3 regions of the Streptomyces sp. NPDC003077 genome follow, and region 2 is predicted to be linked to each of the others. Evidence: riboswitches for the same ligand, from Rfam matches in the RefSeq annotation. Region 2 holds a riboswitch; each other region holds the start of a gene.
The links. A riboswitch is a leader RNA that binds a small molecule or an ion and turns the genes downstream of it on or off. The one in region 2 is predicted to bind cobalamin.
Positions count from the first base shown of each region.

Region 1: it holds a riboswitch for cobalamin, as region 2 does, so the genes downstream of both, ABZX96_RS02830 (acyl-CoA thioesterase) here and ABZX96_RS20250 (prenyltransferase/squalene oxidase repeat-containing protein) in region 2, are expected to answer to the same signal.
Region 3: it holds a riboswitch for cobalamin, as region 2 does, so the genes downstream of both, ABZX96_RS02845 (hypothetical protein) here and ABZX96_RS20250 (prenyltransferase/squalene oxidase repeat-containing protein) in region 2, are expected to answer to the same signal.

Region 1 covers NZ_JBEXNM010000003.1:201-4,596, forward strand. The annotation lists gene ABZX96_RS02825 (hypothetical protein) at 1-1,301, shown strand, start outside; gene ABZX96_RS02830 (acyl-CoA thioesterase) at 1,473-1,970, opposite strand; cobalamin riboswitch at 2,420-2,645, opposite strand; gene ABZX96_RS02835 (TetR family transcriptional regulator) at 2,891-3,484, opposite strand; gene ABZX96_RS02840 (MMPL family transporter) at 3,583-4,396, shown strand, end outside.
Region 2 covers NZ_JBEXNM010000029.1:23,008-31,249, reverse strand. The annotation lists partial or broken gene ABZX96_RS20280 (LysR family transcriptional regulator) at 1-467, opposite strand, end outside; gene ABZX96_RS20275 (prenyltransferase) at 627-1,697, opposite strand; gene ABZX96_RS20270 (class I SAM-dependent methyltransferase) at 1,694-2,626, opposite strand; gene ABZX96_RS20265 (glycosyltransferase family 4 protein) at 2,831-4,216, opposite strand; gene ABZX96_RS20260 (TetR family transcriptional regulator) at 4,591-5,268, shown strand; gene ABZX96_RS20255 (ferredoxin) at 5,222-5,488, opposite strand; cobalamin riboswitch at 6,229-6,382, shown strand; gene ABZX96_RS20250 (prenyltransferase/squalene oxidase repeat-containing protein) at 6,564-7,847, shown strand; gene ABZX96_RS20245 (SCO2322 family protein) at 7,847-8,242, shown strand, end outside.
Region 3 covers NZ_JBEXNM010000003.1:5,169-13,410, reverse strand. The annotation lists gene ABZX96_RS02865 (class I SAM-dependent methyltransferase) at 628-1,377, opposite strand; gene ABZX96_RS02860 (MFS transporter) at 1,346-2,746, opposite strand; gene ABZX96_RS02855 (ATP-grasp domain-containing protein) at 2,895-4,205, opposite strand; gene ABZX96_RS02850 (cysteine synthase family protein) at 4,339-5,361, opposite strand; gene ABZX96_RS02845 (hypothetical protein) at 5,358-6,236, opposite strand; cobalamin riboswitch at 6,662-6,884, opposite strand; gene ABZX96_RS02840 (MMPL family transporter) at 7,412-8,242, opposite strand, start outside.

The DNA.
Region 1 (4,396 bases), on a different contig from region 2:
TCACCGCGGCGGCCGGCCTGCTCACGGCCGGTTTCGTCGCACCCGCGTCCGCGGCCACGTCGCAGACCGACCAGTTGTGGGTCGCCGCGCCGTCGGAGCTGGCGCTGCCGCTCGGTACGGACGGCGGCGAGCCGCGGAGCCGCACGCTCGCGGTCGGCCTGTACCACGACAACGGCAACTTCACGGTGACCGACGGCAAGGTCACCGTGGACATCTCCGGCGTCGCCGACATCGCCAAGGTGACCTGGCCGCGGAACTGCGCCCCGACCGGCACGACCGCGGTGTGCGACGTACCCGGGATCCCGCTGGGCGGCGGCGACCTCGGGGAGCAGGTCCCCCTGACGGTGCGCGCGGCCGACGGCGCCGCGTCCGGGGCCCAGGGCAGGATCACCTACGAGGCGACGGCCGTCGGCGGCCCCGACGGCACGCTCACCGCGCCCCGCGACAGCTTCTCCACCACGCTCACGGTCGGTTCCGGACCCGACCTGGCGATCGCCGACATCCCGCGGATCGAGCACGCCACCCCCGGCGACACCAGGACGATCCCCTTCAAGCTGACCAACAACGGCAACGAGAGCGCGCACGGCTTCACGGTGAAGCTGATGTCCACCTACGGCCTGCGGAAGCTGACCGAGTACGACGCGTGCACGTCCACGCCGCGTGACGGTGGCGACGTGTCGCCGATCTCGCACACCACCTGTTCCTTCGACCGGGAGCTGGCGCCGGGTGAGTCCTTCGAACTGCCCGCGCCCCTGCGGGTGGAACTCGCCCGGCACGCGCTGAACGAGCGGCTCGACATCAGCGTCGAGCCGGGCGCGGGCGCCCAGGACCTCAAGTCCGAGGACAACTACAGGTCGGTGCTGATCGACGCGGACAACACCGCGGACTTCTCCGTGACCGGCGCCCCGGTCTCCGGCGCGGCGGGCGAGACGGTCACGGCCCGGGTCACGTTCGCGAACAACGGCCCGGGGTGGGTGGGCAACCTCGGCTCCGGCGACGCGGTCGCCACCCTCAGCCTGATCGTTCCCAAGGGCACCACGGTCACCGGCGTCCCGGAGGGCTGCGAGCCGCGCACCCTCTCCGGCGGATTCCTGTCGCGGCCGACGGGCGCCCCGCGCTACGACTGCGACCTGCCGTACTGGGTGCTGGAGAACACGAAGCGTTCTTACGACTTCTCGTTGCGCGTCGACACCGTGGTGCCCGGCGCGACCGGTTCCGTCAGCCTCCTGCCGCCCTTCGGCGAGAAGCTCCCGCACGACCCGAATGCCGCGAACAACACGGCGGTTGTGACGGTCAACTGACCGCCTCTGAACGGCAGTAGATATGGCCGAGCCGTCAACTGGCGAGGCCGGGCCTCGTGTGAGTGCGGACGGGGCTTGAAGGCGGGGCGGGGCTTGGCAGCGGGCCGGGGCGGGATGGGCGGGGCGCACCACGAAGACCGAGCGCCCTGGAACGCGTCCCGCCCCATCCCCTCACCCCGCGGCCGTCCGCTGCTCCGTGCGGAGGGAGCGGCGCCGCACGGCCCGTAGGTACCGCTGGTGGTCCTCGGGGGTGACCGGGCGCAGTTCGGGTACCGGCCGGGGCGAACGGTCCTCGTCGATGGCGACGAACGTCAGGTGCGCGGTGACCACCTCCACGGTGGGCCCGGAGGCGTTCCACCGCTCGGCGGTCACCCGCACCCCGACGTCCATCGAGGTGCGCCCCGCGTACTCCACCGACGCGTGCGCGCTCAGCAGGTCGCCGGCGTGGACGGGGGCGAGGAAGGACATCCGGTCCACCGAGACCGTCACGGCGGGGCCGTCCGCGTGCCGTCCGGCCGCGGCAGCGGCGGCGTCGTCGATGAGCTTCATGATGACGCCACCGTGGATGGTGCCGTACAGGTTGGTGTCGTGCTCGCTCATGATGTGGGCGAGGGTGACGCGCGAGTCGGCCGGGGCCTTGTGGGCCGGGCCGGTGGTGATGCTGTCCACGGGTGACGTTCCCTCAGTTCTGGGCCGGGTGCGGCGTGCGGGCGGTCGTTCGGGAGGCCGCCGACGTTGGACGGGCCGTTGGACGGGCTGTCGGATGGGCCGCCGGGTGCGTCGTTGGCCGGGGCGCCCCGGCCAGTGTGGGCATATGCCAGCCCCCGGCGGTGGCCCGTTCCCGGCGCTGTACGGGCCCGAGGCGGACGGGCCCGGGGAGGACGAGCCCGAGGCGGACGAGCCCGGGACGGTCGGACACAGGCACTGTGCAGGGGGGAGTGAGGGGACGTTCGGCCACGAGACTCTCCTTCGCGCATCGCGGGGACGATCCCGGCGTGTGTCCGAGGACGAGGACGCGGACGCGAAGGAGCGGCGCACACGGGCGGACACATCGCCGCGCGCGTGTCCACCCGTCGTCGCCGGCCCTCCCGCGAGGCCGCCGAGATCACCGCACGCACCGGTGGCGTACGGGCAGTGGCAGGTCTTCGGACTCGCGGGCGTGCCTGCCGGTCTCCCGGCGGGCACCTACTGGCCGTCGCTTCCCGGGCCCGTCGCCGGGCCCAGTGCGTATGACGGCGGTCGTTCCCGCTCACCGCTGCGGGGCAGTCCCGGATTCCCACCGGGTTCCCTCTTGCGACGCATCCCGCCTGGTGGACGGGGCGAACCGCTGCGGAGCCAGCCTACCCGCCGATTCGAACACGACCGGTCCGGGACGGTGCGCCTCCGTGAATTCGGGACGGCGCGCTGCCGTGAGGCCGGGGGTGGTGCGCTTCCGCGAGGGCCCGGGACGGGCGCGCTTGCGCGAGGGCTGGGACGGCGCGCTGCCGTGAGGCCGGGGGTGGTCCGCTTGCGCGAGGGCGAGGGCGAGGGCGGGGGCGGCGCGCTTCCGTCAGCCCGGGGCGGCGCGCTTCAAAAGAGGCGAAGGCGCTTCAGCCGGTCTCGGTCCCGGTCCCGGTCGCGGAAGGAAGCGCCGCGACGCCGGCCCGCAGGAAGGCCATGGCCACATCGACGTCGGCCTCTGTCGGGCGGGGGCCCAGTTCGTAGATGACGGCCGCCGCGGCAGCCGCCGCCATGCGCGGGCCGAAGTCCCCCAGGGTGCCGCCCTTTTCCTCGGCGAGGATGCGGGCGCCTTCCTCAAGGACGTCGGCCATGCGGGCGAGGCAGGCGGACTTGAGCTGGGGGTTGAGGTCGAACATCCGGTCCATCAGGTCGTCGAGCGCGTCACGGCGGGCGAACTCGTCGCGCAGCCAGTCTTCGAGCGCGTCCACGGTGCTCCGTCCGGGCTCCCGTTCGCGCAGGGCGGTGGCGAGCCGGGCCGTGCAGGCGTCGAAGTGGGCCATCGCCAGGTCGAGCTTGGACGGGAAGTAGAGGGTGACGGTGCGCCGGGAGACCTCCGCGGCCTCGGCGATGTCCGTGATCGTCGTCGCCTCGAAACCGTGGTCGGCGAACAGCTCGTACGCGGCCCGCAGGATCGCCTCCCTGCGCCGGGCCTTGCTGCGTTCCCGCAGACCTTCCACCACCATGCGGGCAATCTAGCACCTGTAGCGAATTTACACTCGGGTGCAATAACGCCATAGAGTGTAAGCCCATACGATGGACGAGCTCTGGAAGGAAGGCGCACATGGCGTCACGCCTGTACGCATGGGCACGGTGGGTGGTGCGCCGCCGCGGCCTGGTCATAGGGGTCTGGCTGTTGCTGCTGGCCGTCATCGGCGGCCTCGGCATCACCCTGCACGGGAAGCCGACCACCGAGTACTCGGTCCCGGGGATCGAGTCGCAGCAGGCACAGGACCTGCTCAAGGAGAGGTTCCCGCAGGCGTCGGGCGGGGTGGCGCGCGTGGTGTTCGCCGCCCCCAAGGGCGACACGCTCACCGACCCCAAGGCCCAGCGGGTCATCGCCGCCGGCCTGAAGGAGGCCGCCGGCACCGAGGGCGTCGTGAACGTCTCCGACCCGCTCAAGACCGGCACCGTCTCCCGGGACCGGACGATCGGCTACGCCGACGTGTCCTTCAAGCAGGGCGCCTCCGACGTGCCGCAGTCGGCCAAGGACGCGCTGTCCCGCGCGATGGACCCGGCCCGCGACGCCGGTTTCCAGGTCGAGTTCGGCGGCTCGGTCATGACGCCGGAGATCGAGGTCGGCGGGCCGGCGGAGATCGTCGGCGTCGTGGTGGCCTTCGTCGTGCTGGCCCTGGCCCTGGGGTCGCTGGTCGCGGCCGGACTGCCGCTGATCACGGCGGCCGTGGGCGTGGCGATCGGCGTGCTCGGCGCGCAGTTCGTCTCCCGCTTCATGGAGATGACCGGCACCGCCACCGCGCTCGCCCTCATGATCGGGCTCGCCGTGGGCATCGACTACGCGCTGTTCATCATCGCCCGGCACCGCGAGCAACTCGCCGATCCGGACGCGGACGTGAACGACTCGATCGCCCGCGCCGTGG
Region 2 (8,242 bases):
GCCGGGCCCTCCCCGCAGGTGCCGATCAACGCGAAGTCCAGCAGTCCTTCGGTGACGAGGGCAGCGAGTTCGCGTTCGGACCAGGAGGTGCGGGTGGTCAGCGGGACGCCGGGGTGCGCGGCGGCGAGCCGGTCCACCAGGCCGCCCAGGAGCGGGCCGTGGGTGCCGCCGAGCCGGAAGCGCGGTACTTCCTCCCAGGCGCGGGCGAACCGTACGGCCTCCTCCTGGAGTTCGCTGACCGCCGGCAGCACGATCTGCGCCCGCCCCAGGACGAGTTCGCCGAGCGCGGTGGGCCGCACCCCGTACCGCCCCCGCTCGAAGAGTCTGCCGCCCAGGATGCGTTCGATGCGTTTGAGCTGCGCGCTCAGGGCGGGTTGGGCCAGGCCGAGGACGGAGGCGGCCTTGGTGAGACTGCCCGCGTCGGCTATGGCCCGGATCGTCTTGAGGTGGCGCAGCTCCAGATCCATCCTGTGAGCTTGGCCGCCGGGGCCCGGACGGAGCAAGACTCCGTACGGCAAAGGTCTGGACCGGTCGCGGCGGGGGTTCCGCCGTCGCGGGCCCCGGCGCCACCGGCCCCGTCGTCGCGGGTCCCGCCCGGCGACGGCCGCCCCTCCACGCGGGCCCCGCTACCGGCAGCAGTCCGGGTCCAGCCCCACCGGCAGCCGCTCCCCGCCGAACACCGCCGTCGTCGCCTCGTCCCCGCCCAGCGCGGCGACGGCCAGCAGCACCGACCCGGCCGTCCAGGACGTGCGCTCGCGCGGCCATATGGCGTCGTCCTCGAAGACGTAACCGGTCCAGTACATGCCGTCCTCGGCCCGCAGGTGACCGATCCACTTCAGTATCCGCACCGCCCGGTCGGACTCCCCCATCGCCCACAGCGCCAGCGCCAGTTCGGCGCTCTCGCCGCCGGTGACCCAGGGGTTGGGCAGCACGCAGCGCACGCCGAGGCCCGGCACCACGAAGCGGTCCCAGCCCTCCTCGATGCGCGCCTTGGCCTCCGGGCCGCGCAGCGCACCGCCGAGCACCGGGTAGTACCAGTCCATCGAGTAGCGCGACTTGTCCAGGAACCGCTCGGGGTGACGGCGGATGGCGTGGCCCAGGCGGCCCAGCGCCAGTTCCCATTCCGGCTGCGGGTCGCTCCGGTGCTCGGCCAGCGCCAGCGCGCAGCGCAGCGCGTGGTGGATGGAGGAGGAGCCGGTCAGCAGGGCGTCGGTGACCGGCGTCCCGTCGTCCTCGCGCTTCCAGCCGATCTCGCCGCCGGGCTGCTGGAGCTCCAGCACGAATTCGATCGCGGCGAACACGGTGGGCCACATCCGGTCGACGAAGGCGTCGTCCCCGGTGGAGAGGTAGTGGTGCCACACGCCGACGGCGAGGTACGCGCAGAAGTTGGTCTCGCGGTTGCGGTCCGTGGGCGCGGCGGCGTCCCCGTCGGCGTAGGCGGCGTACCAGGAGCCGTCGGCGTTCTGGTGCCGCGCCAGCCACGCGTACGCGGCCTCGGCGCGCTCGTGCTCGCCCGCCGCGTCCAGCGCCATGGCGGCCTCGGTGTGGTCCCAGGGGTCGAGGTGGTGGCCGCGGAACCAGGGGATCGCGCCGTCCGCCCGCTGGGTCGCCGCGATGCCCGCGACCGTACGGGCCGCCTGTTCGGCGGTGAGCACTCCGGGCAGGACCAGGCGTTCGGTACGTCCCGGGCTCGTCACTTGGCGGCTCCGGGAGCTTCGGAGACGGCGGGAGCTTCGGAGGCGGCGGGAGCCGCGGTGCCGGACGCACCGGAGCCGGTGGGAGCCGTGGCGCCGGACGCACCGGAGGCGGCGGGAGCCGTGACGCCGGACGCACCGGAGGCAGCGGGAGCCGTGGTGTCGGACGCACCGGAGGCGGCGGCTTCCACGGAGGCGGGGGCGGCGGACGCGGTCGGCAGGTGCGGCTTGGTGGCGTACGCGACGAAGCTCTTGCCGATCAGCGGGTTCAGCGCCCGCTCGGCGAGCCGGGTCGCCAGCGGCTTCTTCATGATGTCCCAGACCAGCAGCTTGTGGTACGCGCGGACCGGCAGCACCTTGTCGTTGTCGACGCCGAAGGCGCACTTGAGCCACCAGTAGGGGCTGTGCAGGGCGTGCGCGTGGTGGCTGCCGTACGGCCTCAGGCCCGCGGCGCGCATCTTGGCGAGCAGCTCGTCGGCCTTGTAGATGCGGATGTGGCCGCCCTCGACCTCGTGGTACGCGTCGCTCAGCGCCCAGCAGACCTTCTCCGGGCCGTAGCGGGGCACCGTCACCGCGATCCGGCCGCCGGGCCGCAGCACGCGCACCATCTCGGCGAGGACGCCCTTGTCGTCCGGAATGTGCTCCATGACCTCGGAGATGATCACGACGTCGAAGCTGTCGTCCGGGAACGGCAGCGCCAGCGCGTCGCCCTCCATGGCGGTGGCGGTGGCACCCGCGGGCGCCTCCCCCGCCTCCTTCATCGCCGCGAACCACTTGGCGACCTCGCGGATCTCCTCGCCGTTCCGGTCCAGCGCGACCACCTGGGCGCCGCGCCGGTAACACTCGAAGGCGTGCCGGCCCGCGCCGCAGCCGAGGTCGAGCACGCGGTCGCCCGGCGCCAGCGGGAATCGGGAAAAGTCGACGGTCAGCACGTCTCTCTGCTTTCGTCCGGGAGGGCTCCGCGCCGGGTCCGGCGCCGGATCGGTGCGGGTGGGGATGCGGGAGGAACGGTCGGGGGGCTCACCCCGGTGGGAGTGCGGGACTTCGTACGGCGTCGTGGACGGGGCGCGGGCGGTCGCCGACGCTGCCGGGCGCACCGCCCGGCGCACACCGGCCGATGCCGTCCGCGCCGCCCATCAGCGGCGTCCGGCGGGCGTCCGGGACCTGGCCGGGGGCGGCGTCCGGAGCCCCGTGGGGCGTGCCGCGCGGGCCCGGGCCTCGATCGCCGCGCGGTAGTGCTCGGCGGTGCCGATGGCGGCCTGGCGCCAGGTGAAGCGGGCCAGCACCCGTTCCCGGCCGGCCGCGCCCAGGCGGCGGCGCAGCGGTTCGTCACCCAGCAGCCGCAGCAGCCCGGCGGCCAGCGCGCCCGCGTCGCCCGGCGGCACCGCGAGGCAGGTCTCCCCGTCCGGGCCGGCGACCTCGGGGATCGCCCCGCCTGTGGTGGCCAGCAGCGGCGTCCCGGTGGCCATCGCCTCGGCCGCGGGCAGCGAGAACCCCTCGTACAGGGACGGCACACAGGCCACCTGCGCGCCCCGGATGAGGTCCACCAGCTCGGCGTCGCTGATGCCCTTGACGAACTCCACGGCGTCACCGAGCCCGTACCGCTCGATGGCGGCGGCCACCGGCCCGTCGTCGGCCCGCTTGCCGACCACCACCAGGTGCGCCGCCGGGTTCTCCGTACGCACCTTCGCCAGCGCCTCGATCAGGTAGATGAGGCCCTTGAGCGGCACGTCGGCACTGGAGGTGGTGACGATGCGCCCCGGGACCTCGGGGACGGCCGGATCGGGCGCGAACAGTTCGGTGTCCGCGCCGATGGGGACGACGTGCACGCGCCGCGCGGGCACGCCCAGGTGCTCCACGATCTCCTGCCGCGAGGAGCCGGAGACGGTCAGGACGGACGGCAGGCGGCGCGCCACCCGCTTCTGCATCCGCGTGAAGCCGTACCAGCGGCGTACGGAGGCTCGGCGCTGCCAGGTGTCGGCGGCGTCCAGGTCGAGCCGGCGGTCGACGGTGATGGGGTGGTGGATCGTGGTGACGAGCGGTGCGCCCAGGTCGGCCAGCAGGCCGTAGCCGAGCGTCTGGTTGTCGTGCACGACGTCGAACCGGCCGCGCCGGGCGGCGAGGTGGCGGCGGGCCCGCAGCGAGAAGGTGAGCGGTTCGGGGAAGCCGCCCGTCCACATGGTGGCGACCTCCAGCGCGTCCACCCAGTCGCGGTACTCGTCCCGCTTGGGCGTGCGGAAGGGGTCGGGCTGCCGGTAGAGGTCCAGGCTGGGGAGCTCGGTGAGCGTCACGCCCTCGTCCAGGACGGGGTACGGCTGGGCGCCGATGACCTCGACGTGGTGTCCCAGGCGGGCGAGTTCCCGGGAGAGGTGGCGGACGTAGACGCCCTGGCCGCCGCAGAACGGGTTCCCTTTGTACGTCAGCAGCGCGATGCGCAGTGGGCGGTCACCGTTCGCCGGCGCCGAGCCCGCGGGGGCCTCGGCGGGGCGAGGCGCGGCTGCCTGTACGGCCTCGGCGGACACTCTCGGCCCCCTTCTCACTGGACTTCCGCCGGAGCGTAGCCGCCGGCGCTAATCTAGAACAAGTTTCAGTAACCGATCGAGGACCGGTCCGCGACCGACCGACCAGGAACGCGCTCGGGAACAAGCTACTGATCAGTTCGGGGAGCTTCGAATCTACCGGCCGGAAACCGCACGTCGTCGGCCACACCAGGTGATTCGCGCCACCACCCGGCCCCCTGCCATGCTGTGCGCGCTCAGACCACCGGTACGACCACTGGTACGCGCCACGAAGCGGGTCGGCCACCGCGAACCGGGTTGACCACCGCCAACCGGGCCGACCATCGTGAAGCGGATTGACCATCGTGAAGCGGGCTGACTGCCACGGAACGGGACATATGACTACGGAACCTCAGGCGACACCCCCGACGCTCCCCGCCAGTCCGCCCCCAACCCTTCCCGACAGTCCGCCGCTGACCGCCCGTCAGGAAGCCCGCCGCCGCCGCATCCTGCACGCCAGCGCCCGGCTCGCCGGCCGCGGCGGCTTCGACGCCGTCCAGATGCGCGAGGTCGCCGAATCCTCCAACGTCGCCCTCGGCACCCTCTACCGCTACTTCCCCTCCAAGGTGCACCTGCTCGTCGCGACCATGCAGGACCAGCTCCAGCACCTGCACGAAACGCTGCGCAAGCGCCCGCCCACCGAGAAGGACCCCGGCGCCCGCGTCGCCCAGACCCTGATGCGCGCCTTCCGCGCCCTCCAGCGCGAACCGCAGCTCGCGGACGCGATGGTGCGCGCCCTCACCTTCGCCGACCGCTCGGTGAGCCCCGAAGTCGACACGGTGTCCCGGCTGACCACGGCGATCATCCTGGACGCGATGGCCCTCGACGCCCCGCCGACGCCCGAGCAGCTCTCCGCCGTCCGCGTCATCGAGCACACCTGGCACTCGGCGCTGATCACGTGGCTGTCGGGGCGGGCGTCCATCACTCAGGTGCAGATCGATATCGAGACGGCTTGCCGGCTGGTCGGCCTCACGACTCCGGCGGGAACACCGGCTCCCCCGTCTTCGCGCGCGTAAGAGAGATCGCCTCCACCGGGCAACTCTCGGCCGCCGCCAGCAGCGCCTCCCCCGCGTCCGCCTCGGGCTCCGTCGGACGCGACTGACGCGCCGCGTCCAGCCGGAAACGGTCGGGGGCGGTGGCGACGCACATCCCGGACCCGACGCAGACGCCGCGATCCACCTCCACGCGCCAGCGGTCGTCCGGCGCGGTGTGCTGGTGATCGGTCGTGCCTGTCATGTCCTCACGTCCTTGTGCCCATGCGTTCTTACGCCCTCATCGGACGGAACGGCTGCTCGCGTTCCACGACATCAGCTATTGGCGCCTTGCCGCCACCTTGGGGTTCGGCCGGGTGCCTGGGTGATGGAGCGTCAGCTTATGTGCGCTTGAAGGTGATTGAACGGCGGGGGCTACGGGCCGTGCGGCTACGGATCCTGCGGCTGCGGCCCGGGGGCTACGGGTCCTGCGGCTGCGGGCCGAGTCCCCAGCCCGTCCGGCGCTTGAGGACACCCCGCAGCTTCCAGCACCGACGCGACGGGCAAGGGGCGGGCGATCTCTGAACCCGGCGAACGCCGGAGGCGTTGTCCTCAAACGCCGGACGGGCTTGATTTCCAGCCTCCCCCCATCGGCAAGCCACGTAGGCACAGAGCGAATCCCAAGCAACGTCGGCGCCGTCACCAGCACGACCACGTGAGGGCGGGCGGCAAGCTCGCGGAACAGAGCCCGCTCTTTCACCCGTCCGGCTACGAGGGGTGGCCCCGGCACTATCAAACCCGTCACGGCTGCGCGGGAGCGGACCCGGCACCATCAAGCCCGTCCGGCGATTGAGGACAACGCCCCCGGCGTTCACCGGGTCCCAGAACACTCCCGCCACCCGCCCTCGCCGGGGCGTCCACAAACCCCGGACAGGCCGGAAACGGCGGGCCCGCCTCCGGCCCGGCCCCGCCCGGGGAGGGGGCGCCGGGGAGCGGTCCGGTTAGGGTGTTGTGGACAACTTCATCCGTGTCCGATCGGGGGAAGCCGGTGCGAATCCGGCGCTGACCCGCAACCGTGAGCGCGGCCGTTCACCAACGATCTTGTCGTTGCCGTCCGGCCGGGCGAGCCGGAGCACCCGATGGGACACGGGTCCAGGCTCCCGCCACCGGGTGCCGCGAAAGCGGCCGGTCGGCGGCGGCACCGTCGAGGTATGCGGGGCCGAGCCCGGTGCCGCCGTGACCGACCCCGTGGGTCGGGACGCGGGCGGGCGACCGAGCGCGGAGGCGCGTACCGCCCGCTGTGAACTGACACCCGAGAGGCACCCGACCCGATGGCCCCCATGGCCCCCTCCCTCGCCGCCCTGGCGCGCCGCGGCGCCGCCGCGCTGGCCACCGCCGCCGTGCTGTGCGCGGTCGGCGCGCCGGCCGCGTCCGCCGACTCGCCCGCGCCCGCCACCGCGTCACCGAAGCTGCCCGACGGCCTGTACGGCGACAAGGACCCGCAGTACGACGGGGTGTGGCGGCAGTCCCTGACGCTGCTGGCGCAGGACGCGGTCGGGGAGCGCCCCGCGCGGTCGGCCGTCGACTGGCTGACCGGGCAGCAGTGCGCCGACGGCTCGTTCACCGCGTTCCGCCCCGAGCCCGTCAGGGCGTGCGACGGCAAGACGCTGCGGGACACCAACCAGACGGCCGTCGCCGTGCAGGCGCTGGCCGCGATCGGCGGGCACGACGACGCCGTGAAGAAGGCCGTGACCTGGCTGAAGTCGGTGCAGCAGGACGACGGCGGGTGGAGCTCGATGGCCGGCGCCCCCAGCGACACCAACTCCACGTCCGTGGTGATCGGCGCGCTCGCCGCCGCGGGCGAGAAGCCGGAGGCGGTCACGTCGAAGAAGGGCGGCAAGAACCCGTACGACGCGCTGGCCGGCCTCCAGCTCGGGTGTGACGCGAAGGACGGGGAGCGCGGCGCGTTCGCCTTCCAGCCCGGCAAGGACGGCAAGCTCGCCCCGAACGACGACGCCACCGCCGCCGCGGCGCTCGGCGCCCTCGGCAAGGGCTACCTCCTCACGCCGACCGGCAAGGACGCGGACGCCCCGGTCACCCCCCTGACCTGCCCGGCCCCCGGCGGCAAGCCGGACGGGAAGCAGGCGGCACAGGGCGCCGCGGACCACCTCGTCCGCGTCATGAAGGAGCACGGCCACCACCTGATGTCCGCGATGCCGGGCGCCGAGGGCCAGCCCGACACCGGCAACACCGCCGACGCGGTGCTCGCGCTCGCTGCCGGCGGCCACCGCACCGCCCTTCAGGAGCCGCTGAAGTGGCTCCAGGACAACGGCGCGGCCTGGGCCCAGCAGACCGGCCCGGCCGGGTACGCCCAGCTCGTCCTGACCGCGCACGCCGCCGGGACGGACCCGCGCGCGTTCGGCGGCACCGACCTCGTGGCCAAGCTGAACGCCACCGGGCCGAAGCCCGCCGCCGCGACCGACTCCCCGGAGAAGGCGCGGGACGAGGACGGCACGGACGACGACAGCGGCACGGTCACGTGGTGGATCGTCGGCGTCTTCTTTGTCGCGAGCGTGGGCGCGGGCTTCCTGCTGAGCGGTCGCCGGAAGAAGAACCAGCTCTGATGGCAGGAAAAAGCACCAGCCGTGACGCACGGGAAGACGACGAACCCGTGCTGACGGCACCTCCCCGGCGCGCCCGCCGCCTCGGCAGCCTCGCGCTGGCCGGCGCCCTGGCCGTTCCGGCCCTGGGCCTGGCCGCCGCCGGGCCCGCCCAGGCGGCGGAGTACCGCTACTGGTCCTTCTGGGACGCGAAGGACGGCGCCTGGTCGTACGCGACCGAGGGCCCGGCCACCGCGCGCCCGGCCGACGGTGACGTGGCCGGGTTCCGCTTCACCGTGGGCGCCGACGCGACGGCCACCGGCAAGCCCCGGGCCGCGGCCGACTTCGGCGCGATCTGCGCCGGGACGCCCGCCCAGGAGGGCCGCAAGCGGGTCGCGCTCGTCCTCGACTTCGGTACG
Region 3 (8,242 bases), on a different contig from region 2:
GGCGCGGGTGGGCTGGTCGGCGGCGGCGTCGGCCGGGGCTGAGCGTCCCTGCGCCTCGTTCGCTTCCGGGGGCGGGGGAGTGTCGGGGGGCGGCGGGGGCGCGTCGGGGGTCATCGGGGGGCTTCTGGGTGCCGGTGAACGCCGGGGGCGTTGTCCTCAAGCGCCGGACGGGCTGGATTTTGCGGGCCCTGCTCGTTTTCTTGCCTGAATGTGGGGCGATCCGCCCGCCACCGATCGTCCTCAAACGCCGGACAGGCTGGAATTCACGGGCCCCGCCCGCTTCCTTGCCCGAACGTGGGGCGATCCATCCGTTACCGATCGTCCTCAAACGCCGGACAGGCTCGATTTCGCGGGCCCCGCCCGCTTCCTTGCCCGAACGTGGGGCGGTTCACCGGTTACCGATTGTCCTCAAACGCCGGACGGGCGGGATATCGCGAGACCCACCCGCCTCCTTCCCCGAACGTCAGACGGTCCACCCGTCACCAACTGTCCTCAAACGCCGGACAGGCTCGATTTCGCGAACCCCGCCCACTTCCTCGCCCTGGATCACCAGCCGCCCATTGATGTGCGGGGCGTGCGGACGAGCCGCGCGCCCGCACCCCCACTCATCCTCCGCTCACTCGCCACTCACTCCCTGCGGACCGCCCGCAGCACCAGCCGTTCGGCGTCCTGGTCGTAGGGGCGGCCGTCGAAGCCGCCGAAGATCTCGACGCGTTCGAACCCGGCCTCCTGGGCCATCCGCCGCAGTTCGACGGCGCTGTAGACGAACCACACCAGCGAGGCCCGCGTCACCCGGTCGCCCCGGACCAGCACCCAGTCGCTGCGCAGCCGCGCCCAGTCGTCCAGCACGGTGTCGGTCTGGACGAGGAGATCGTCGCCGCGTTGTACGACCTTGGGTGGGACGACCTTGCGGGCCAGCAGTTCCTTTCCGGCCACGTCCAGGATCAGGGTTCCGCCCGGCGTCAGGCAGGTGTGCATGGTCCGCAGGACGCGGAGGTTGTCGGCCGGGTCCTCGAAGTAGCCGAAGGACGTGAACATGTTCAGGACGGTGTCGAAGGACTCCGGCTGCGTGTACTCCAGCACGTCGGAGTACACGTAGCGCACGGTCTGGCCCGCCTCGGCCGTCAGCTTGCGGGCGCGGTCCAGCATGGCCGGGCTGCGGTCGACGCCGGTGACCTCCAGGCCGCGGCGGGCGAGCGGGACGGTGAAGACGCCCGGGCCGCAGCACAGGTCCAGTACCCGCGTGCCGCTCGGAAAGTCCAGGAGGGGGGAGGTGCTGAGCAATTCCTCGGCCTGGGTGAAGCGCTGTTCGGAGAAGAGGAAGTCGTAGAACTCGTTCCAGAAGTCATCGTCCTGGAACCCGCCCGTGTGCGTCATCGCGCGCCGGTGTCCTTTCTGTGCGGTTCGGGTGTTTCTTTTGGCCAATGCCGTTGGTGTGCGACTCGTTCGTGTGCGACTCGTTCGTGTGCGGCTCGTTCGCGTTCGTGTCATTGATGTCGTTCGTGTCGTCGTCGTGGAGGTGCGTCGCGGCCTTACGGCGGAGTAAGAGGAGGAGAGGCGGCAGGAGCAGGCACTGTGCGGCGGCCAGTAGCCAGAAGAGGCCGGTGTTCCCGGTCTGTTCGCCCCATCCGTAGAGCTGGCCGCCCAGTACGCCGCTCGCGCCGGCGCCCAGGCCCGCGGCGAGCCGTTGCTGGCCGAAGACCACGGCGTCGGAGCGCGGGCTGCGGCGCAGGGCCTCCAGGTCGTTCTTGAGGAACAGCACGATGTCGCCGAGGGTGATCAGCGCGCCGCCCACCAGGAGTGCCCACCGGGTGCCGATCGCCAGGACCGCCAGCCCCAGGGCCAGCCCCGCGAAACCGGCCGCGAGCGCCGTCCCGTACGGCAGCCGCCGGATCAGCCCGGACGCCGGCGGCTGGAGGACGATGACCAGGACGAAGCAGACGAGCAGGACCAGGCTGTAGAACTCGCTGGAGGCCCGCTCCACCGCGTACACCGCCAGGTAGTGCTGGAAGTGGAAGTAGAGGTAGAAGGCCAGGGCGTTGGCGGCGAACGGGAGGACGGCCACGCCGGTCAGCAGGCCGGTACCGGTACGGGCGGCCCCGGTGGTCGGCTGTTCACCGTTCGCCTCGTTCGCGTTGTTCGCGCCGTTCGCCTCGTTCGCCTCGTTCCCCTCGCGTCGTCCCAGCTCGGGCAACCGGGCGTGCCCCGCCAGGACGATGACGAACAGTGCCGTCACCGCGACGAACAGCGCGCCGGGCGACGACAGGACGAACGGGCCCGCGATGAGCGGGCCGACCGCCATCCCCGCGTTGAGCGCCGCGTTCCCGGCGGACAGGAAGGCCGGGCGCCGGTCCTCGTCCACGCCGTGCACCAGGTACGCCTTGTTGGCCGGGAGGTAGAGGGCCGCGCCGCAGCAGGTGAGGACGAGGGCGCCGACCGCGAGCGGCGGCCAGCGCAGCGCCAGCAGCAGCCCGACGAACCCCGCCGTACGGATGACCAGCGCCCACACCATCGTGCGCCGCAGCCCGAAGCGGTCCGCGAGCGCCCCGCCGACGATCCCGCCCGAGAACTGGACGAGCGACGCCACCGCCAGGACCACCCCGACCGCGCCCAGCCCCATCCCCAGCCGTTCGTGCAGGAACACCGACATGAACGGCAGGACCATGAAGCTGCCGAGCGGGATCAGGAACGAGCTGAGGAGGAGGAAGCGCAGGGGACCGTTCAGCGATCCCAGGGCGGTGCGCAGCCCGGGGGTTCGAGGGGCGGGGGCGGCCGGGCTGCTGGTGCCGGGGCCGGCGCCGTCCGGACCGCTGGCGCCCGGACCGGCGCCGTCCGGACTGCTGGTGCCCGGCCCGGCGCCGTCCGGACCGCTGGCGCTCGAACCGGTGGTCCGCTCAGCCACCGGCCGCCCGATCCGTCCCGTTGACCTGTCCTAGCCCGTTGCCGGCACGCTTGGCTTCGCCGGCCCGTTTCCCCTCGTCCTCGAAAGGCACCGTCAGCACCCGCACCGCGTTCGCGGCGGCCACCGCGCAATGGGTGGCCAGCTCGGCGGTCTCGGCCTCCGCGTAGACGATGCCCGCGTACCCCCGGCTGTCCCCCAGGTGCTCGATGGGGTCGCCGGTCCGTTTGATGGGGTACCAGGCGGGGGCGCCGGGCATGTCCGCGAGCCGGTCGAGCCCGGTGACGCCGGTGAACGCGCCGGGGCGCTCCGGATAGCCGAGGACGAAGGCGACGGCCGGTCCGCCGGGGAACTCGGCGTCCATGAGGCCGGGGCGGCGGCCGAGCGCGGTCTCGATCATCGCTTCGTACACGTTGACGCCGAGCGACCGGCACAGGCCCTCGCCGACGAGGGCGCCGCCGATCCGCGGGTTGATCTCCACGACCTCCGGACCGGCCGCCGTGAGGGCGAACTCGACGTGTGCGAAGCGGTCGGTGTACCCGACGGCCGCGAGCACCCGGTCGAGCCAGTCCTCCAGCGCCGCCCGCCGCGCCTCGGGGAAGGCGACGGGGAACGCGGTGATCTCCTCGCGGAAGTGCGGCTCCGGCGACATCAGGCGGCTGGAGACGCCCAGCAGCCGGGTCCGTCCCTCCCAAGTGAGCGTCTCGGCGCTGTAGACCGGGCCGGAGAAGTACGGTTCGGCGAACAGGCGGCCCGTCAGCCGCCGCCCGGCGGCCTCGCGCAGCGCCGCGTCCAGTTCCGCCTCGTCGCGGACCAGCCAGACGTTCTGACTGCCCGTGCCCGCCGTGTCCTTGAGGATGGCGGGCAGGCCGGCCTCCTTGAGGACGAGTTCCGATGCCTCGGCCGCCCCGGCCGCGACCTCGACGGCGCCCGCCCGCGTCAGCCCGGTCGCGTACAGCCGGTTGCGTACGGCGGCCTTGTCGCGCGTCAGGCGCAGGATCTCGGGGGCGAGGCCGGGCAGGCCGAAGCGGGCCGTCAGCTCGGCGCCGACCAGCGTCCAGGTGTCGGTCGAGCTGATCAGTCCGCGTAGGTCCGGCACCTGGCGGAGCCGGGCCGTCACCGCGTCCGTGTCGAAGGTGTCGATCTCGACGACATCCAGGGCGGCGTTCGCGGGGAGCCGTTCCAACTCGTAGGTGTAGTAGGACGGGTCGCGGGTCAGCAGGAGCAGCCGCTCGCCGAGGGCGTCGGCGGCGCGCGCCAGGTGTCCCAGTCCGAAGGTGAGTGATTCCAGGCAGGCCACGGTCACGCGGCGGGTTCCTTCCAGTGCAGAGGGTGGGAAGTCCGGTTCCGGGCAGCCGCGCCGGGGGCCCGGCCGCAAGCCACCAAGCGAGAAGCCCGGCCGCTCGCCACCAAGCAAGCAGCCCGGCCGCAAGCCGTCGTCACGCCACGGACTCCTTCCAGCCCGCCGGGCAAGGGTTCCGGTTCCACGCCATCGTCGACCAGGGCATGGCCATCTCCTCCGGCGAGCCGACCTCCACCGGCTTGAGGGCCGCCGGGTCCAGGGCCTCCGCGTGCCGGGCGTGGACGCGCTCGACGTAGCGGTGGCCGGTGTCGGCGCCGATCACCAGGTGGAGGCGGTCGGGGTGGCGCCGGGCCTCGTGGGTGGCGGTGAGGTAGGCGGCGCCGGTGGAGAGGCCCGCGAAGACGGCGTGGTCGCGCAGGAGGGCGACCGTTCCGGACATGGCGTGGGTGAAGTCCATCCAGTGGATGGCGTCGTACAGGTGGTGGCGGACGTTGTCGAAGACGATCGACGAGCCGATGCCCGCGATGATCGCCTCGGGGTCGTGGTGGTCCTGGCTGCCGAACGTGACGCTGCCGAACGGCTGGACGCCGACCAGCCGCACGGACGGATCACGGCGGCGCAGGTGCTCCACCAGCCCGCCCGTCGAGGCCCCGGAGCCGACACCGCCGACCACGGTCAGCGGACGGTCCGGCACGTGCGCGGCAATGAGGTCGGCGACCTCCCGGTAGCCCAGGTAATGGACGTCGTCGTGGTACTGGCGCATCCAGTGGGCGTCGGGCCGCCCGGCGAGGAATTCGCGGACCCGCCGCACCCGCAACTCCTGGTCGAGCTTGAGGTTCCGGGACGGCCTGACCTGCTCGACGGTGGCGCCGAGGATTTCGAGCTGGGCGCGGGTGGTCGCGTCCACGGTGGTGGACGCCACGATGTGGCACCGCATTCCGTAACGGTGGCAGGCCAGCGCCAGCGCGTACGCGTAGATGCCGCTGGAACTGTCGACGAGCGTCTGTCCGGGGCGGACCGTGCCTCGGGCGAGGAGGTGGCGCACGGCGGCGAGGGCGGAATAGATCTTCATGGACTCGAACCGGACCAGGACCATGCCGTCGGTCAGACGGACGAGATCCGGGATCTTGAGGGCGTCGGCGATATGGGGGTGTATCACCCGTAGCCTCCCTGGGCGAAAGAGCACTGGTGGCCGAGCGAGTGGAAGAAGGCGGAGATGTCGTCCTTGGCGGACGGGGTGGGACGGCGGACGAAGAGGTAGCCGACCAAGGACCCGGTGTGGGCGACGAAGACGCCGTCGGCCCCCAGTTCCTCGCGGTGCGCCAGGACGGCGTCGAAGGTCCGCTTGGGCAGCACCTCTTGGGACAGGACGGCGCTGGTCGTCGCGGCCCGGGCCACGGCGGCCGGGTCGGCGGCGGAGAAGCCCTTGAGGAGGTCCGTCAGGCACCGTTCGTACTCCTCCGCGCGCCGGCGGTACTGGCGCAGCAGCAGGGGGGTGACGGCGGTGGTGTCCACGGTCCCGGGCTCGGTGATGTAGGCGGTGTGGAAGCCGAGGGCGGTGCCCAGGCGGCGCACCACCCGGTGCCGGGCGCTCAGGTAGAGCGCGAACTCGTCGAGGAAGACACTGTCCGCGCGTTCGATCGCCGCCAGGATGCCGGTGACCGCCTGGGGGTCGTACGGCAGGGAGAAGACGTGGAAGAGGCAGCGCAGGGTGGCGACGATGTCCGCCGTGGAGCTGGCCATGCCCACCCCGACCCGCAGGTCCGAGTGGGTGCTCCAGCGGCCGGGCGGCAGCGTGAGCCCGTAACGGTCCAGGAAGAGGCGGGCGGCGGTGGCCGACTTCTCGCCGGGGGGAAGGGGATCGGGCGGGCCGGTTCCGGGCGTGAAGTAGACCCAGGAGTGGCGGTCCACGGGGAACGAGACGAGGGCGATGTCCGGGCGCGGCCCGGCCCGCAGCGGGCCCTGGTAGAGCTCGCCCAACGTGCCGTGGCAGACGCCGCAGGCGGGGCGCGGCACGCGGTCTTGGGGGGACATCAGGCCGGGAGGGCCGGCGACGGGCGTAACCGGGCGGTTCCGGCTTGGACTTCGGCCCTGGCCCTGGCCCTGAAGGAAATGGCGGGGGCGGTAGCACGCGGGCGGGGCTCTCGCGTACGGAGCCGGTGGCCTTCCGTACGAAGCCGGGGCCCGGGCCCTCCCGTACGGAAGCGGAACCCTCCCCCACGACGCCGGAATCCTCCGGCCGTTCCTCCGGCCGTTCCTCCGGCCGTTCCTCCGGTCGCTTCTCCGGCCGTTCCTCCGGTCGCTCCTCTGGTCACGAACGCGTCCTCCCTCGTCATCCCGATCCCACTTCCGAGGACGACGGGGACGTGACGTGGCTGGACGGCGCGCCGCGTACGCGCGTCGTTCCGCCAGCACCGCCGACCCAGCCCTCGAAGGTCACCGTGAACAGCGCGTGCGGACGCGCACGCGCGCAGCATGGCAGGTCTTCGGACTCGCGGGCCCGGTGCCGGGCCTCCGGCACGCACCTACTGGCCGTCGCTTCCCAGGTCCCTGGATGGGGCCCAGTGCCGTTGACGGCGGTCGTTCCCACTCACCGCTGCGGGGCAGTCCCGGATTCGCACCGGATTCCCTCTTACGACGCGCCACCCCCCTGTGGCGCGAACCAACTGCGCTCATCAGCGTAGAGATACCGCTCCCCATGCGACAGATGAGCACCAACCGTTGTCCGGTTATGACCGTTCGCTCGGGGAGACGGGGCGCCCGGCCGGGACGGTGATGGCTGACCGGGGCAGTGACGCGCATGTCCGACGGGCTTGCGAAGGGCGTGTCCGGTTTTGGTCGGCGCTCCGGGGCCCGATTCCGGCTTTCATCGGCACTTCGGGACCTGATTCCGACTTTGCCCCTCCTTGGGGAAAGAATCAAGACAACCCTGCCGTTCTCGGGCCGAACCGCGTCCACCGTCACGGAAGGCACGTAAGGAAGCCATATGCCCGGAAGGCACGTAACCGCCAAGGCGCGTAACCGGAAGGCGCACCACCAGAACGCACGTAGCCGCAACGCACGCGGCCGGAAGCCGCGCAAAGCAACAGGGCGAGCGCCCGGCGCCCCCGTACAGGGGTCGCCCGCGCCCGCCCCGCCGCCGTATCGGCGTGCGTCACCGCGTCATCGGCGGATCAGCGTGCGTCACCGCGTCAGCGCACGTCACCGCGTCACCGAGCGGCCACCACCTTCTGCCCCTGCCCCTGCTCCTCGCCCCGTCCGGCGGGAGCGGCCTGCGGCAGGCGGGCGCCTTCGATGTCGATGTGCGGGATGGCGCGGTCCAGCCAGCGGGGCAGGGCCCACGCGCGGCGGCCGAGGAGGGCCAGGGCCGCCGGGACGAGCGTCATCCGTACGACGAAGGCGTCGATGGCCACGCCGATGGCCAGGGCGAAGCCGATGGACTTCAGGATCGGGTCGGGGTTGAAGATGAAGCCGCCGAAGACCGCGGCCATGATCAGGGCGGCGGCGCAGACCACCCGGCCGCTGCTGGCGACGCCGTGGGTGATGGCCCCGGCCGCGTCGCCGGTGTGCTCGTAGTGTTCCCGCATGCGGCTGACGAGGAAGACCTCGTAGTCCATGGCCAGGCCGAACAGCACGCCGATGAGCAGGACGGGCAGGAAGGCGACGACCGGTCCGGCCGCCGGAACCTGGAGGGCGTCGGCCAGGTGGCCGTCCTGGAAGACCCATGTGGTCGCGCCGAGCGCCGCGGCGATCGACAGCAGGAACCCGAGAACGGCCTTGAGGGGCACCAGCAGCGACCGGAAGGCGAGGGCCAGCAGGACCAGGGCCAGGATCACGATGATGGCGACGAACAGCGGCAGCGCGTCGGAGAGCTTGGCGGACACGTCGATGGCGGCGGCCGTCGCACCGGCGACGTACAGGGTGCCGCCCGCCCGGTCGACGTCGGGCGCGTGCTCGCGGAGCCGGTGGACGAGGTCGGTGGTGGCCTGGTCGTCGGGGCCGGTGGTGGGCACCACGCCGATCACGGCGAGGGTGCCTTC